Regions from separate parts of the Pectobacterium araliae genome, predicted to be linked through region 3. Evidence: riboswitches for the same ligand, from Rfam matches in the RefSeq annotation. Region 3 holds a riboswitch; each other region holds the start of a gene.
The links. A riboswitch is a leader RNA that binds a small molecule or an ion and turns the genes downstream of it on or off. The one in region 3 is predicted to bind thiamine pyrophosphate.

Region 1 (5,757 bases), 1.1 Mb from region 3:
TTACCGCAATTGCGGCGCGAGTGACCGAACCTTCTTGCTCAAAGCCAACATCCGCGCCCGCGATAAACGCAGGCTGTTCAAAAGGTAGATCGTCGTACCGAATCACATCAGAAGCGCGGGCCAGCTGTTCGGCCCGCAGCTGTTGTGTATCAATCACATCACCTCCTGTGAATCATGCGTGATAAGCGCGGGACAACCGATGCACGGCCTCAACAAAAACGCCCGCATGCTCCGGCGGCACATCCTGATGAATGCCGTGGCCCAGATTGAAAATATGTCCATTGCCTTGCCCAAACCCAGCGAGGATCGAGGCGACTTCCTGCTCGATCCGTGCCGGATCGGCATATAACATTGAGGGGTCCATATTTCCCTGTAGCGCAACTTTATCGCCTACACGACGGCGTGCATCGGCAATGTCACTCGTCCAGTCCAGCCCCAGCGCATCGCAGCCTGTTGCTGCCATCGCCTCCAGCCACTGCCCTCCGCCCTTGGTGAAGAGCGTCACGGGCACTCGGCGACCTTCATTCTCGCGCTGTAAACCATCCACGATTTTATGCATGTAATGCAGGGAGAACTCTTTGTAGTCTCGTCCACTCAGCGCGCCACCCCAAGTATCGAACACCATCACCGCCTGCGCACCCGCGCGAATCTGCGCGTTGAGATAAAGAATGACGCTATCTGCCAGTTTATCCAGCAACAGGTGCAGCGTTTTAGGCTCAGCGAACATCATTTTCTTGATGACGGTAAACGCCTTGCTGCTACCGCCTTCCACCATATAGGTGGCCAGTGTCCACGGACTACCCGAGAAACCGATAAGCGGCACGTCACCGGCGAGGTTTTTACGGATCGTCCGCACCGCGTTCATCACATACCCGAGTTCCTGTTCTGGATCGGGAACAGGCAGTTTAACCACATCGGCATGCGACGTGATGGGAGAGTGAAAACGTGGACCTTCCCCCGCGTCAAAATAAAGCCCTAAACCCATGGCATCAGGGATAGTGAGAATGTCAGAGAACAGGATCGCAGCGTCCAGCGCATAACGCCGTAAAGGTTGTAGTGTGACTTCACACGCCAGCTCTGCATTTTTGCACAGTGACATAAAATCACCCGCCTGCGCACGCGTTGCCTTATATTCCGGTAGATAGCGCCCCGCCTGACGCATCATCCACACCGGGGTGACATCGACAGGTTGGCGCAATAACGCCCGCAAATAGCGATCATTTTTCAGGTCGGTCATGTTCTCTTCCTTTCAGCCTCACGACGGTTCTATACCAGATAGATGTGATGAAGCGGATGCGTTATAAAACGAACGTGTTATGAAACCAACACATTAATTAGCGTAAATAGTACCACGTCAGCCTTCGTTCTCGTGATGAGCACGGCACAACACTACTGTATCTTCGATAAGTCGACGTGCCACGGTGCCCAGCGGAGGCAACAGCGGAAGTTGGTCATAGCGGAACCAGTCTGCGTCACGCAACTCTTTCGGATCGTGCTTGATGTCTCCACCCGCATAATCGGCTGTAAATGCCATCATCAGCGAATGAGGGAATGGCCAAGGCTGCGAACTCACGTAACGCAGGTTTTTTATCTGAATTTGGCTCTCTTCCATCACCTCACGTACAACCGTCTGTTCTAGTGTTTCGCCCACTTCCACAAACCCAGCCAGCACGGTGTACATGTTCCCGCGATGCCGATTATGCTGCGCTAGCAAAATTTCATCACCACGGCGAATCGCGACGATGATACAAGGCGCGATCTGCGGATAATAGCGTTCTCTGCAGTGGTGACATAAGCACGCCAGCTCCGTTTTGCTCCGCACCATTTCATGGCCGCAGTAACCACAAAAGCGATGGGAGCGATAGAATTCAGCAAGTTGTACGCCTCGCCCCGCCAGTTGGAATAAGCCCGCGTCTTGATCGAGCAGTTGGCGAACCGATACCATGCCAGTATCCCGCCCCTGGCAAACCAGCCAGACAAGCTGCCCTTGCCATTCACCGATTTGACGAGCTACTTTCCCCTGTAACGACCACGCCGTCGCCGTTCCGCGCGGTAATTCTCCTTGGGGTAGCCAGATTTGTACTGCATCGCTCACTACCCACCAGCCGGTTTCATCACCTTTTAGCGTCTGTTCCATATCTTTTTATTGCTCCACTGCCACTTCACTGGCATTTTACATTCAGAGTGATTACATAAGTTTTATAACTGGGATTTCAGTTATTTCTTACCGTTCACGGAGTCAACAATGCTAAACCAGCTACAAAGTCTGACTGAATACGTTGGTGGCAATAATGCGTTAATCGACCAATGGCTACAAGCGCGTAAGCAGCTTCTGGTGGCTTACTATCATCTGGTTGGCATCAAGCCGAACAAGGAAACGCTTTCTCTTTTGGATGAAGAGGCATTGGATAATTTTTGCCAGAATCTGGTGGACTATCTTTCTACTGGGCACTTTCATTTATACGAAAAGATGCTGCATGAAGCCGCGACGCACAGCGAACAAGTCTTAGCGCTTTCCACCCAGCTCGACCTCGCCCTGCAAAATAATACGCAGCAAATTATGACGTTTTACGATAGCCATCTGGCGGCAGCCATTGACCATGATAACTGCCTCGAATTCCAGCAGGCACTTTCCAGCGTCGGCGAAGCATTAGAAGAGCGTTTTACGTTAGAAGACAACATGATCAAGCAGGTTTACGATAACTAGTCGTCATTTGACGTTATTTAAGAACATCATCACACACTGGAAAGGCAAAAGCGGCACGCTTTGACATCCGCGTTTTGCCGACATACAGTGTAGGGGTTTTATTGACCCGTTTAACAGACGGGCAAATCTTGTCGGAGTGCCTAGCGTGCTCGTGTTTTGTTTTACGAAATCAATCGTTATGACGAAACTTATGAGCGCACAGGCTGAGACCGTTAATTCGGGATCCGCGGAACCTGATCGGGTTAATACCTGCGAAGGGAACAAGAGTAATGCACTTCATTGAGCCCAAGGCTGTGTATTCCCACATACCTGCTCTGACGCTCAATATCATTATTACTCCCTCCGGCTCCAGACAAGCAATCTTCCCTTTACGTCTTACAGGAACTTGCTATGTCTACAGAACCCTTGTCTATAAAAACCTCGTCGGTAAAGACAGAGTTATCTACAGCATCCAAATCTGGTCGCCGTGAACAGCGTGCCGCCGCCCAGCAGTTTATTGAAACCTTACAGGGAACCGCCTTTCCCAATTCCAAACGCATTTACCTTACAGGCTCACGTGACGACATCCACGTACCGATGCGGGAGATTCAGCTTAGCCCGACGTTACTTGGCGGCAGTAAAGACAACCCCCAATACGAACCCAATGAGCCAATCCCGGTTTACGATACGTCAGGGCCTTATGGCGATCCGGCTGCGCAACCCGATGTCCGCGTTGGGCTAGCGAAGCTGCGCGCCAGCTGGATTGCAGAACGTCACGACACCGAAGCGTTATCCGGCGTCAGCTCCGACTTCACCCAACAGCGTCTGGCGGATGCGGGTCTGGATCATCTGCGTTTCGAACACCTGCCACGTCCGCTGCGTGCCAAAGCAGGAAAACGCGTCACCCAGCTCCACTATGCGCGGCAGGGCATGATTACGCCTGAAATGGAATTTATCGCCATTCGCGAAAATATGGGACGCGAGCGTATCCGCGGCGAGGTGCTACGCCAGCAGCATCCGGGGCAAAGTTTCGGCGCTCTCCTGCCGGAAAACATCACGCCGGAATTTGTCCGTCAGGAAGTGGCTGCCGGGCGTGCCATTATTCCCTCAAACATCAATCACCCCGAATCGGAACCGATGATTATCGGCCGTAATTTTCTGGTGAAGGTTAACGCCAATATCGGCAACTCCGCCGTGACATCTTCCATCGAAGAAGAAGTGGAAAAACTGGTCTGGTCTACCCGCTGGGGCGCGGATACCGTGATGGATCTCTCGACTGGCCGCTATATTCACGAAACGCGCGAGTGGATTCTGCGTAACAGCCCCGTACCCATCGGGACAGTACCGATCTATCAGGCGCTGGAAAAAGTGAACGGCGTGGCGGAAAACCTGAACTGGGAGATGTTCCGCGATACGCTGCTGGAGCAGGCGGAACAGGGCGTGGACTATTTCACCATCCACGCGGGCGTGCTGCTGCGCTATGTGCCGATGACCGCCAAACGCCTGACTGGCATCGTCTCACGTGGCGGTTCCATTATGGCGAAGTGGTGCCTGTCGCATCACAAAGAGAGCTTCCTGTACGAACATTTCCGCGAAATTTGTGAAATCTGTGCGGCTTATGACGTCGCGCTGTCGCTGGGTGACGGCTTACGTCCCGGCTCCATTCAGGATGCCAACGACGAAGCCCAATTTGCCGAACTGCATACGTTAGGTGAGCTGACCAAAATTGCCTGGGAATATGACGTACAGGTGATGATCGAAGGCCCCGGCCACGTTCCGATGCAGATGATCCGCCGCAACATGACCGAAGAGCTGGAACACTGCCACGAAGCGCCATTCTATACGCTCGGCCCGCTGACGACCGATATCGCACCGGGTTACGATCACTTCACCTCTGGCATCGGTGCTGCCATGATCGGCTGGTTTGGCTGCGCGATGCTCTGTTACGTCACACCGAAAGAGCATCTTGGTTTGCCGAACAAAGAAGACGTCAAACAGGGGCTGATTACCTATAAGATCGCCGCCCATGCCGCCGATCTGGCGAAAGGCCATCCCGGCGCGCAGATCCGTGATAACGCCATGTCAAAAGCGCGCTTTGAATTCCGCTGGGAAGATCAGTTCAATCTGGCGCTCGATCCGCAAACCGCACGCGCCTACCACGATGAAACGCTGCCCCAGGAATCCGGCAAAGTCGCCCACTTCTGTTCCATGTGCGGCCCTAAATTCTGCTCGATGAAAATCTCACAGGAAGTACGCGACTACGCCGCGAAACAGGAAGCAGAAGCCAAACCAGTTGAAGTGGGTATGGCGCAGATGTCGCAAGAATTCCGCTCGCGCGGTAGCGAGCTTTATCACAGCGCCACCAGCCTACAAACCGAGGAAAGCAAATGACGGGCTCGACGCCTTTTGCCCCAACGGCACAGCGGCTGGGGCTTTATCCCGTCGTCGATAGCGTGGAGTGGATCGAGCGATTACTCAGCGTCGGGGTGAACACGATCCAGCTCAGGATCAAAGATCGGGCAGATGAACAAACCGAAGCCGATGTGATCCAGGCGATCGCATTGGGTCGCCGCTATCAGGCGCAGCTCTTCATCAATGACTACTGGAAATTAGCGGTAAAACATCAGGCATACGGCGTACATCTGGGTCAGGAAGACCTGGATACTGCCGATCTGGCCGCCATTAAAAAAGCGGGTCTGCGCTTAGGCGTCTCTACGCATGACGATCGTGAACTGGCACGCGCGGTGGCGATCAATCCGTCCTATATTGCGCTGGGGCATATTTTCCCCACGCAAACCAAGGATATGCCATCAGCGCCGCAGGGGCTGGCTGAACTAACGCGGCACATAACCGATCTGCAAGACCGTTTTCCTACAGTTGCAATTGGCGGCATCAGCATCGACAGAGTACCTGCGGTGCTGGCAACGGGCGTCGGCAGCATTGCCGTCGTCAGCGCCATTACTCAGGCACCAGACTGGCGGCAGGCCACCACGACGCTGCTCAAAATGATTGAAGGACGGGAGGCATGACATGGTAACGACTCACCATCCAGCGCCTGCCGGACTGAGCGA
Region 2 (5,757 bases), 2.2 Mb from region 3:
GCAGCGGGAAGTGATAGCCGGACTGAAAATACTTCACGATCAGCGCAATAAATTCAAAATAAAGGAAATAGATCACGATGCCTTCTATCAACTGATAGGAGGAATCTTTCTCGTTGGAGATCAGCAGCACTTTCGCCAGATGAAACGTTTCCTTGACCAAAAAAATAACCAGAATGGTCGCCAGCGCCAGCAGGCCGATATTGAGTATCGTCTGAAGCGCCTTGGCAGCCATCGCACTGCGAGCAGAACCTGCCATATGTTATCCATCCTATTTCACATTAACGCCAAGAATTCACTGCAAAATAACCGGCCAACCCGCGTACTGTCTATGACAAACACGCTTAATTTAGTTTGAAATTACTGACAAAGATGTCACGCAAAGTACAAGTCAATTTACTTATACCCGTCATACTTCAAGCTGAATGTGCGTTTTACCACCAGCGGTAGAAATGATGAACGGGGCCGATTCCGTGCCCGACCTCCAGCGTGTCGGCATGCTGTAACGCCTGCTGTAAATACGCCTTCGCGGCCTTAACCGTCTCGCCCCAGCTAGCGTGACGCGGTCGCAGTGCCGCTAACGCGGCAGACAGCGTGCAGCCGGTGCCGTGCGTATTGCGTGTATTCACACGCGGTGAGCTAAAGCGCTGCGGATCGGCCTGTCGACTGAACAGCCAGTCTGGGCTTTCCGCTTCGCTAAGGTGTCCGCCTTTCATCAGCACCGCCTGACAGCCCATCGCCAGCAGCGCTTCCCCCTGCTCACGCATTTCCCGCTCGTTGGTGGCCGATGACGTATTCAGCAGCGCAGCGGCCTCCGGCAGGTTCGGCGTAATCAGGGAAACCAGCGGCAGCAGCTCACGACGGATCGATTCCACCGCCTCGGGAGCCAGTAGCGGATCGCCACTTTTCGCCAGCATCACGGTGTCCAATACCACGAAAGGCACGGCGTAATGGCGCAGGCGCTCGGCAACGGCTTCGACAATATCGGTCTGCGCCAGCATACCAATCTTGGCGCTGTCGATACGCACATCGCTCAGCACGGAATCCAGTTGTGCCGCGACAAAATCCGGTTCAATTCGGTAGACGGACTGCACGCCACGCGTATTTTGCGCCACCAGCGCGGTAATGACCGACGTGCCGTAAGCACCCAGCGCGGAAAACGCTTTTAAATCCGCCTGAATCCCCGCACCGCCGCTCGGATCGGTGCCCGCAATCGTCAACGCATTGATACGTTTCATGCCAGTTCCTCCGCGCGCAGGGTATACAACCTATCGAGGAAATGGGGGATAAAACTGCCTGTACCTTGTGATGCTGAAGCTGCCTGCTGCCCCGCTAACGCCATGACATAACACGCCGCCGCCACGTGGGATAAGCGATCGCCGTCCAGAGAAGAAAAACCTGCGACCACCGCCGACAGCGCACAGCCCGTGCCGACTACCCGCGTCATCATGCTATCGCCGCCGGTTACCGCGATATCTCGCTCACCGTCCGTGACATAATCCACCACGCCGGTCACCGCAACAATCGTCCCCACTTGTCGAGCCAGCTCGCGTGCGGCAGGGAGCGCCGCCAGCGAATCATCAGCGCTATCGACACCCCGCCCCTGTGCGGCTAACCCCGCCAGCGCCATGATTTCAGACGCGTTGCCGCGGATCGCCGTCGGTTTCCATGTCAGCAGCTCTCGGCAAAATTCGGTACGAAAGGTTAAACCGCCTACGGCAACCGGATCGAGCACCCACGGCGTATCCACCTGATGTGCACTCTTTACCGCCGCTCGCATCGCATCGGCACGCGAGCGCTCCAGCGTCCCGACATTAATCAGCAGCGCATCGGCCACCGCGCTGAACTGCGCGGCTTCATCGGGATCGACCACCATCGCAGGCGACGCATTCAGCGCCAGCAGCACATTAGCAGTAAAAGATTGCACCACGTCGTTGGTCAAACAGTGCACCAGCGGTGAAGCAGAATGAAATTGGGTGAGCGATATTGCTGCCTGAGCGGCAGAAAAGTCGGCGGGTCGCGTGTTCATAAATCTCCCAACCGGCGTGGAAGAAGGCGGCAACCGGTGGGCATACCGTGACTTCCCTACGCTGGCATTATCCAGTTCAGGTGGTACGGGTATTTCTCAGCCTTCACAAAGAAGGGCACCCCGAGTCATTTAAAATCAAAATGTTGCGATTAATGTTTTATTAATCTTCGATCAGGATAATGCCAGTGGGCAGTATTGTAAATGGACATCCAATCCTACTAGTGTCCAGCGGATATTGACCTTATCCACAAGCAGTGGACTAAACAAGGTTCTGGTTCCCAAACAGTTCCTGACTGATATCACCACAGGTACTCTGAAGAATCAGCGAGTTATCTCCTTTCGCCAAAGAAGTCTGTATTCGATCAAATTTTTATTTTTTTGCGCATTATTGACATTGTCGCAAGCCTTGTCAGACAAGGCTTGCGCATTTATTAACCTTTCGCAATCTAAATTTAACCTCAAAATCAAGCCTTGTACTCAAAAGAATCTCAACTAAAATACACAGCATGTAGTGCATTAATGAAATTAATGCACTACATATAGATATCGCATTAATAACAGGCATAAAAAAACCGGATTCACAAATTGTGAATCCGGCTTATGAAGCATGACCACCATGAGTTTGCAGACTCATAACGTTTGTTAGCCTCACTTTCATTTCTACGGTTTGATTGTGCCGAGCTTGGATGGTCATGTAAATACCAATTAGTGCTCATAAGGAGCTACACATGACAATCTGTAATAAGTCTCATCGATACAATACGGCTTTCATTAACCTGCCAGATGACCAAGGTGGTGAGGGGCGGCATAAATGTTGTGGTTGTGGCTGCGCCTACGATCAAGGATACCAATCAGGTTTATCTCGAACGGAACAAGTCTGGGTAAATTTGCATGTTTTGCCTGATAGCCAAGCGGGCACTGTACGCCATAAAAGCCCGCAAGCAGCATTTGCTGAAGGCTATCGTGATGGTATGCGTGATTCCTATAGCTACGCTGGTTAATGTTGAATGAAGGGGCTTCATGCCCCTTCCGCTTTTAAGGGATAGAAATGGATAAACGTTACCAGGTTTTCGTAAGTTCAACTTTTACGGATTTGGAAGAGGAACGGAAACACGTTATACAGACGCTGATGGAAATGGATTGCATCCCAGCAGGAATGGAGTTATTCCCAGCAATCGATGAAGAGCAATGGGAATTCATAAAAAAAGTAATTGATGATTGTGATTATTATCTGCTGATCATTGGTGGACGATATGGCTCTGTCGCAGAGGACGGTTTAAGTTACACCGAAAAGGAATTCGATTATGCGGTCTCAAAAGGTTTACGTGTTGTTGTTTTAGTACATGAGAATCCGGAAAGTCTACCTTTAGCCAAATCTGAAAAAGACTCTGAGCTCAGAGAGAAGCTCACAGCATTCATAGAGAAGGCCTCAACCAATCGTCTCAGGAAAACATGGGCAACAGCTAAAGATTTACCTGGATTGGTCGCCTTAAGTATGAGTAAAACGATGAAAACTTATCCAGCAATCGGATGGGTGAGAGCCAATCTAACGTCTTCTGAAAATGACTTAAGAGCAATAGTTGATTTACAAAAAGAAAACGAACGGTTAAAAAACGAACTGAAAATGGCAACTTCGAGTCGCAACCAAACGCTTGACTTAAATCTAGCGGATTTCGATGATGTTTTCGATTTTAATTGCCAATCTACTTTTCCTAGAGGGCCACACACAACTGGTGGGATTAAAGTTTGGTCTGTGAGCATGGAATGGAAGGACATATTTCATACAATATCGCCCTACCTCACTAGACATTATCCCGAATCAAGTGTCTCAGCCACAATTGCCGAAACAGCGAAAAAAATCGCAGACAAAGGAGGCACATCCGCTAAAGTTTCCTCTCAGGATCTCAAGACGATAGGCATACAATTGCGCGCATATGATTTCATTAAAATTGAATATTTAAAAACGACTGATGGCAGCATGAATACATTCTGGTCATTAACAGAATCAGGACAGGTTGAGATGCTGAAAACCAGAACGATCAAAAAGCAAAATCAAATTACAACAGAATAAACTATCTCCATTTCGCCCCAAAGATCTGGGGCGAACTTTGTACCTCAAATGGATATTTACAATATTTTTTGTCCCCTCAGATTAAGTAAACACCAACTATCTCCAACCCAGGCCATCAATTACATAGCAAATCGTGGATAACGGAAACGTATGCAGCTAACGCCGAGCTATTCCTGATCCACTTCAGCCAACCGTCAGGCTGATTGCCCCCACCTGACACAAAATGAAAAACCACAGGCACGTTGTGACATAGAGAAAAACGCCATAACCCTTTAGACTGGTTAATCAAACCCATACTGAGGAAATTGTGATGACGATGATAAAGAGTTATGCCGCACCGGAAGCAGGCGCAGCGCTGGAGTTGTATGAGTTTGATGCGGGTGAACTGCAAGCGGAAGACGTCGAAGTCGTAGTCGATTACTGCGGCGTGTGCCATTCCGATCTCTCGATGATCGATAACGAATGGGGTATGTCGAGCTATCCGCTGGTTGCCGGGCATGAAGTGATTGGCCGCGTGCACGCCTTGGGTGACGCGGCGAAAAACAAAGGATTAAAGATTGGTCAGCGCGTCGGCATCGGCTGGACGGCACGCAGTTGTGGGCATTGCGATGCCTGTATCAGCGGCAGCCAAACCAACTGTCAGCAAGGCAGCGTGCCAACCATCCTGAATAAAGGCGGTTTCGCCAATAAGATTCGCGCGAACTGGCAGTGGGCTATCCCGCTTCCTGATTCCATTGATATCGAATCAGCTGGCCCGCTACTGTGCGGCGGCATCACCGTCTTCAAACCGCTGTTAATGCACCATGTCACGGCAACCAGCCGCGTCGGTGTGATCGGTATCGGTGGTCTGGGACATATCGCGATTAAGCTCCTGCACGCGATGGGATGCGAAGTCACGGCGTTCAGCTCTAATCCGGCCAAAGAGCAAGAAGTGTTGGCGATGGGTGCCGATAAGGTCGTCAACAGCCGCGATCCACAGGCGCTGACGGCGCTGGCAGGCCAGTTCGATCTTATCATCAACACCGTAAGTGTCGATCTGGAATGGCAGCCCTACTTCAACGCGCTCGCCTATAACGGGAAGTTCCATACCGTCGGTGCGGTGATGAAGCCATTTAGCGTTCCAGCTTTTACACTTATCGCAGGTGACCGCAGCGTTTCCGGTTCTTCTACCGGTTCTCCGCATGAGCTGCGTTCTCTAATGAAACTCGCCGCGCGTGCCGGCGTGAAGCCACAGACAGAACTGTTCCCAATGTCGAAAATCAACGATGCCATCCAGCACTTGCGTGACGGCAAAGCCCGCTACCGCGTGGTACTAAAAGCCGATTTTTAATTGGTAAAGACGCCTGAGCGATCGGGCGTCTGCTTTTTACACCGTTGTCAGATTACCGTCATTCTCTGAACCACACCGCCCCGCACCACGCGACTGAATGTATTCAATGGGTTTCATGGTAGGATTGAAAGGTGATGCAAGAGGAGATCCGCAATGCCTTTTAAAGAGTATGACCACGACTTCATTGATAGAAATAAGAAGGCTTCCTCGTCAATCAGGTTCGCCCTTTTATTGTCTGCGTTAATCATTATACTTAATCTCCTGTTCTTTAAGCACCGCGATTTTCAGGAGCAGTTGCACGATAATCCAGGGGTTTATACCGATTCGATT
Region 3 (5,757 bases):
CACATGACGAGGAAAACGCTGCTGGTAGTACTGCGCCTGCAACATATCCAGACCACCGAGTGCCTCCAGGTGTCTGAAATGTGTCTGCTCTTGCGCAACCAGCTTTTTATGCACGCGTTAACCCTCTTGTCATTTGTACAAAATTGCTCAGACAGAGAAGAAAAATAGGCGATCTTCATCATCCAGAAACGGTGTACCTGTTTCACCGATTCTATCAGAAACGGATTAACATCCCCATGCTGGAAAAAACAGCGAAAAAAAACCAGCGAGAGAACTCGCTGGTTGGTGAAACATCACCATTACTCAGAATACGTTTCCTCACACCACCTAGAACCAATGACGGTATTCGTCGTCGGACATGTCTTTCAGGTGCCACTGCGTCGCCTGCTGTAGTAATGCAATGCGCTGTTGGGTAGACATCCACCGCAACCACTTCGCTTTACAGGTCGATAAGTAGGCTCGATAGAACTGGGACAAACGGGAAATTGCCATAAGCCACCTCCTCTCTTTCCTTGTTAGAAAGTATCGACGTAATATAGGGAAAGATAAATTGATGACTTTAGTGCAGGGAGTTCCTCTTTTATGTCTTCCCCTCGATTGCAACAACAGTTCATCCGCCTGTGGCAGCACTTTCAGGGGCAAACCACCGACACCACACTGCAAGAGCTGACCGGTGTGTTGAATTGCTCACGCCGCCATATCCGCTCGTTATTGAACGCCATGCAACAAGCAGGCTGGCTCATCTGGCAAGCCGAAGCCGGAAGAGGAAAACGTTCGCAACTTTCCTTTGTGTATACCGGATTAGCGCTACAACAGCAGCGTGCCGAAGATTTGCTGGAACAAGATCGTATTGAGCAACTGGTGCAGTTGGTCGGTGACAAAGAAGCGGTGCGCCAGATGCTACTCGCCCACCTTGGACGGAGCTTCCGGCAAGGAAAGCACATTCTGCGCATCCTCTACTACCGCCCGTTACACAATTTATTGCCCAGCTCGGCACTGCGACGCTCGGAAATGCACATTGCGCGACAAATATTCAGCGGACTCACCAATATAAATGAGGAAAATGGGGAACTGAAACCCGATCTGGCTCATCACTGGCAGAGTTTATCTCCTCTGCACTGGCGCTTTTATCTGCGTCCGGCCATCCGCTTCCATCATGGTCGTGAACTCACGATGGACGACATCACCACATCGTTATCGCGCCTCACCTCGCTTCCGCTCTTTTCCCATATTGAGGCCGTGACCTCACCGATGCCGTTTGTGATTGATATCCGCTTACACAACCCAGATACGTGGTTGCCGTGGCTTTTAGCCAGCGTACACGCCATGATCCTGCCACAAGAGTGGCAAACGCTGCCGAATTTCGCCCAACACCCGATTGGCACCGGCCCTTATGCCGTGGTGCGCAATAACAGCAGCCAATTGAAGATCCGCGCTTTCGATGACTATTTTGGCTATCGGGCGCTGATTGATGAGGTCAACATCTGGGTCCTACCGGACGAACCGGAAGAAATGCCCGTCTTCGTTCAGTTCCAGTCCGACAATTCTCGTCACGAACAGTTGGAAAGTAGAATGGAAGAAGGCGGTTATTTCCTGTTGTTCGACAAACGCTCGCCGCTGAACAAGCGCCCAGAGACTCAGCAATGGCTCAGGCAGGTATTTAATCCTATTTCGCTGCTCAACCACGCCAATATCAGTAACCAGCGCGACTGGTCACCGGCCTATAGCCTGCTACCGCGCTGGCATCATCATCACCCCGATACGCCACAGTCCATACCCAAAGGACTAACCGACGTCACGCTCACGTTCTATCAGGAGCACCCAGAATACCGGATATTGAGCGAGATTATGCGTACGCTGCTGGCGCAGCAGGGCGTCACGTTGCATGTTCAGACCATCAGCTACGAAGATTGGTATCAGGGTAATGCCGAAAGCGATATCTGGTTTGGTAGCCTGAATTGTTATCTGCCGCTCGAATTCTCTCTGTTTGCGATGCTCTATGAGCTGCCACTGGTGCAACATTGCCTGAACGACGACCTGGATACCGACGCACAGCAGTGGCGTAATAACACACTCTCAATGGCAGAATGGAGTGAAAAACTCATCAAAAGCGGGCAACTGCATCCGCTATTGCATCACTGGCTGCAACTTCAAGGGCAGCGCAGTATGCGCGGCGTCAGGATGAATATGTTGGGCTGGTTTGATTTTAAATCCGCCTGGTTTGCGCCGCCGGAACGCTGAGAGCCTTTCGCTGCCCGACTTAACCCTTTACAATGTGCCGTTCTCAACGGGGTGCGGAAAATTTTTCGCTGAGAAGATACCCGTCGAACCTGATCCGGTTAATACCGGCGAAGGGATTTGAGAGTGCGGCTTATTGCTGCCTCGAAGTCCTTTGCCACCCTATGATTCTCAGGAGTGCAAAGTGTTAAATCAATTATTACACCGTTCAGCCACCGTGCTGAAAACCAGCCTGCCTTGTCTGTTACTGCTCTCAGCATCCGCTTTCGCCAAACCTGCGCTTACCGTTTATACCTATGATTCGTTCGCTTCCGAGTGGGGTCCAGGCCCCGTCATCAAGACCGCGTTTGAAAAAGAGTGTGAGTGCGAACTGAATTTTGTCGCACTGGAGGATGGCGCATCGCTGCTAAACCGCCTGCGTATGGAAGGCAAAAACAGCAAAGCGGACATCATTCTGGGACTGGACAACAACCTGTTGCAGGCAGCGGAGCAAACCGGCCTGTTTGCGCCACACGGTCAGGACACCCGTGCGGTTACGGTGCCGGGCGGCTGGAGCAATAAAACCTTCGTTCCTTACGACTACGGCTATTTCGCGTTTGTGTATAACAAAGACACGCTGAAAAACCCGCCGAAAAGCCTGCATGAACTGGTGGACAGCAATGCACCGTGGAAAGTGATCTATCAGGATCCGCGCACCAGCACGCCGGGGCTAGGTTTGTTGTTATGGATGCAGAAAGTGTACGGCGACGATGCGCCACAAGCCTGGCAGAAGTTGGCGAAAAAAACCGTTACCGTCACCAAAGGCTGGAGTGAAGCCTACGGTTTGTTCCTGAAAGGGGAAGCGGATCTGGTGTTGAGCTACACCACATCGCCGGCCTACCACATCATCGAAGAGAAGAAAGACAACTACGCCGCAGCGACCTTTAGCGAAGGACATTACCTGCAAATCGAAATCGCCGGGCAGTTGGCTTCCAGCAAAAATCCCGAGTTGGCAAAACGCTTTATGCAGTTCATCCTGAGCCCAACCTTCCAACAGGCTATCCCGACGACGAATTGGATGTATCCGGCGGTGAAAACCGACCTGCCTGCGGGCTTCGCGACGCTCGCCGTGCCTGAGAAAGCCATGCAGTTCAGCGCACAAGATGTTGCCGACCAAAGGACGCTGTGGATTCAGGCATGGCAACGCGCCGTCAGCCACTAATCGGCGGACGTCTGTGGCCGGGGCTGCTGGCCACCACGCTGTTAATTTCCGTTGCCGTACTGGCTTTCGGCGCACTGTGGATACAGGCGCCCGAAAGCCAGTGGCGCACGCTATGGCATGACAGCTATCTCTGGCATGTCATTCGGTTTACCTTCTGGCAGGCCTTTCTCTCTGCGCTGTTTTCTACCGCTCCAGCCATTTTCCTTGCCAGAGCGCTGTATCGACGGCGCTTTCCCGGCCATCGCTGGCTGTTGCGCCTGTGCGCGATGACGCTGGTGCTGCCCGTATTGGTAGCCGTTTTTGGCCTGCTCAGCGTTTATGGCAGACAAGGCTGGCTGGCCTCTGCGCTGGGCTGGTTTGACCTGAAATACACGTTTTCGCCCTATGGGTTGCAGGGAATTTTGCTGGCGCATGTGTTCTTCAATCTGCCGCTGGCAACCCGACTGCTATTGCAATCCTTAGAAGGTATTGCCACCGAGCAGCGCCAGCTAGCCGCCAATCTGGGTATGAACAGCTGGCAGCATTTCCGTTTGTTGGAATGGCCCGCCCTGCGCAGGCAGATTTTACCCACTGGCGCATTGATTTTTATGCTCTGCTTTGCCAGTTTTGCCACGGTGCTGTCGCTGGGCGGTGGCCCGCAGGCGACCACCATTGAGCTGGCTATTTATCAGGCATTAAGCTTTGATTACGATCCGGGGCGCGCGGCACTGCTGGCGTTAATTCAGATGGTCTGCTGTCTCGGTTTGGTGCTGCTGAGCCAGCGGCTGGGACGGATTCTGCCCGTTGGCAGCACACAGCAGCTTGCCTGGCGTAACCCGCAGGATAGCGCCTTAAGCCGCCTCACCGACGGCCTGCTGATTGGTGCGCTGTTGCTGCTGGTCGTGCCTCCTTTGCTGGCCGTGGTGGTCGATGGTGTGAACCGCTCATTGGTTTCCGTCCTGCAACAACCTGTGCTCTGGCAAACGCTGTTTACCTCACTGCGCATTGCCTTAGGCGCGGGACTCCTGTGTCTGGTGCTAACCATGATGCTGCTCTGGAGCAGTCGCGAGCTCAAGCTACGCCAAAAGCCACTGTTCGGGCAGTTGATGAACCTGAGCGGTATGCTCATCCTCGCCATGCCGGGCATTGTGCTGGCAACCGGCTTTTTCCTGCTGCTGAATAACAGCATCGGGCTACCGCAATCCCCTTACGCACTGGTGGTGTTCACCAACGCGCTGATGGCCATTCCGTATGCGATCAAAGTGTTGGAAAACCCAATGCTGGACGTTGCCGAGCGCTATAACCGACTCTGTACGTCGCTGGATATTCACGGCTGGCAGCGGCTAAGGCTGATCGAACTCGCCGCGCTGAAACAACCGCTCGCGCAGGCGTTGGCTTTTGCCTGCGTGCTGTCGATTGGTGATTTCGGCGTCATCGCGCTATTCGGCAATGAGCAGTTCCGCACGCTGCCGTTCTATCTGTACCAGCAAATCGGTTCCTATCGCAGCGCCGACGGCGCAGTCACAGCGCTGTTGTTGATGCTGCTGTGCTTTATATTATTTACCCTGATTGAGAAACTGGCAGGCCGTCATGATCGCGCTTGAGAAATTGACCTACTTTTATCAACACTTGCCCATGCGTTTTGATTTTCACGTCAAACCGGGCGAGCGCATCACCATCCTCGGCCCCAGCGGTGCGGGGAAAAGCACGCTGCTGAATCTGGTTGCGGGCTTCCTGATGGCTGACAGCGGGGAATTACGACTGAACGGCGAATCTCACCGCGAGACGCCTCCGGCTAAACGACCAGTTTCGATTCTGTTTCAGGAAAATAATCTGTTCCCTCACCTGACGATTGGGCAGAACATCGCGCTGGGGCTGCACCCCGGCCTGCGGCTCAGTACCGCACAGCGTGAAACGCTACAGCAGATCGCCGATCGGGTGGGTTTGGCGGATCTGCTGGATCGTCTGCCCTCGCAGGTTTCCGGCGGGCAGCGCCAGCGCGCGGCATTGGCACGCTGTCTGGTGCGTCATCAGCCCATTTTGCTGCTAGATGAACCGTTCTCGGCTCTCGATCCGGCGCTGCGTCAGGAGATGCTCGATCTGGTTGAAAGCGTGTGTCAGGAGCGTGAGTTCACGCTGTTGATGGTGTCGCACAATCTGGATGACGCCATGCGGATCGCAAAGCGCACGGTGCTGATCGTGGACGGACAAATTTATTATGATGGATCGACTCAGGCGCTACAGGATGGCAGCGCCGAAGCGTCCACCATCCTGGGAATTTCACGTCCGTCTTCGGATTGAAGAATTAAGGCAAAGCCTGATAGCGCAAGTTGCTGAAC

Region 1: it holds a riboswitch for thiamine pyrophosphate, as region 3 does, so the genes downstream of both, thiC (phosphomethylpyrimidine synthase ThiC) here and thiB (thiamine ABC transporter substrate binding subunit) in region 3, are expected to answer to the same signal.
Region 2: it holds a riboswitch for thiamine pyrophosphate, as region 3 does, so the genes downstream of both, thiM (hydroxyethylthiazole kinase) here and thiB (thiamine ABC transporter substrate binding subunit) in region 3, are expected to answer to the same signal.

Annotation. Positions count from the first base shown of each region.
Region 1 is NZ_AP028908.1:4,212,026-4,217,782, forward strand. It holds gene nfi (deoxyribonuclease V) at 1-157, opposite strand, end outside; gene hemE (uroporphyrinogen decarboxylase) at 173-1,237, opposite strand; gene nudC (NAD(+) diphosphatase) at 1,355-2,137, opposite strand; gene rsd (sigma D regulator) at 2,246-2,707, shown strand; TPP riboswitch at 2,830-2,984, shown strand; gene thiC (phosphomethylpyrimidine synthase ThiC) at 3,098-5,077, shown strand; gene thiE (thiamine phosphate synthase) at 5,074-5,715, shown strand; gene AACH44_RS19160 (HesA/MoeB/ThiF family protein) at 5,717-5,757, shown strand, end outside.
Region 2 is NZ_AP028908.1:3,120,586-3,126,342, forward strand. It holds gene psiE (phosphate-starvation-inducible protein PsiE) at 1-256, opposite strand, end outside; gene thiD (bifunctional hydroxymethylpyrimidine kinase/phosphomethylpyrimidine kinase) at 432-1,235, opposite strand; gene thiM (hydroxyethylthiazole kinase) at 1,232-2,026, opposite strand; TPP riboswitch at 2,063-2,159, opposite strand; gene AACH44_RS14200 (hypothetical protein) at 2,755-3,027, shown strand; gene AACH44_RS14205 (DUF4062 domain-containing protein) at 3,075-4,097, shown strand; gene ahr (NADPH-dependent aldehyde reductase Ahr) at 4,408-5,427, shown strand; gene AACH44_RS14215 (GGDEF domain-containing protein) at 5,581-5,757, shown strand, end outside.
Region 3 is NZ_AP028908.1:650,205-655,961, reverse strand. It holds gene AACH44_RS02960 (AraC family transcriptional regulator) at 1-114, opposite strand, end outside; gene sgrT (glucose uptake inhibitor SgrT) at 328-492, opposite strand; gene sgrR (HTH-type transcriptional regulator SgrR) at 583-2,241, shown strand; TPP riboswitch at 2,279-2,375, shown strand; gene thiB (thiamine ABC transporter substrate binding subunit) at 2,456-3,439, shown strand; gene thiP (thiamine/thiamine pyrophosphate ABC transporter permease ThiP) at 3,415-5,022, shown strand; gene thiQ (thiamine ABC transporter ATP-binding protein ThiQ) at 5,009-5,719, shown strand; gene AACH44_RS02930 (family 43 glycosylhydrolase) at 5,724-5,757, opposite strand, start outside.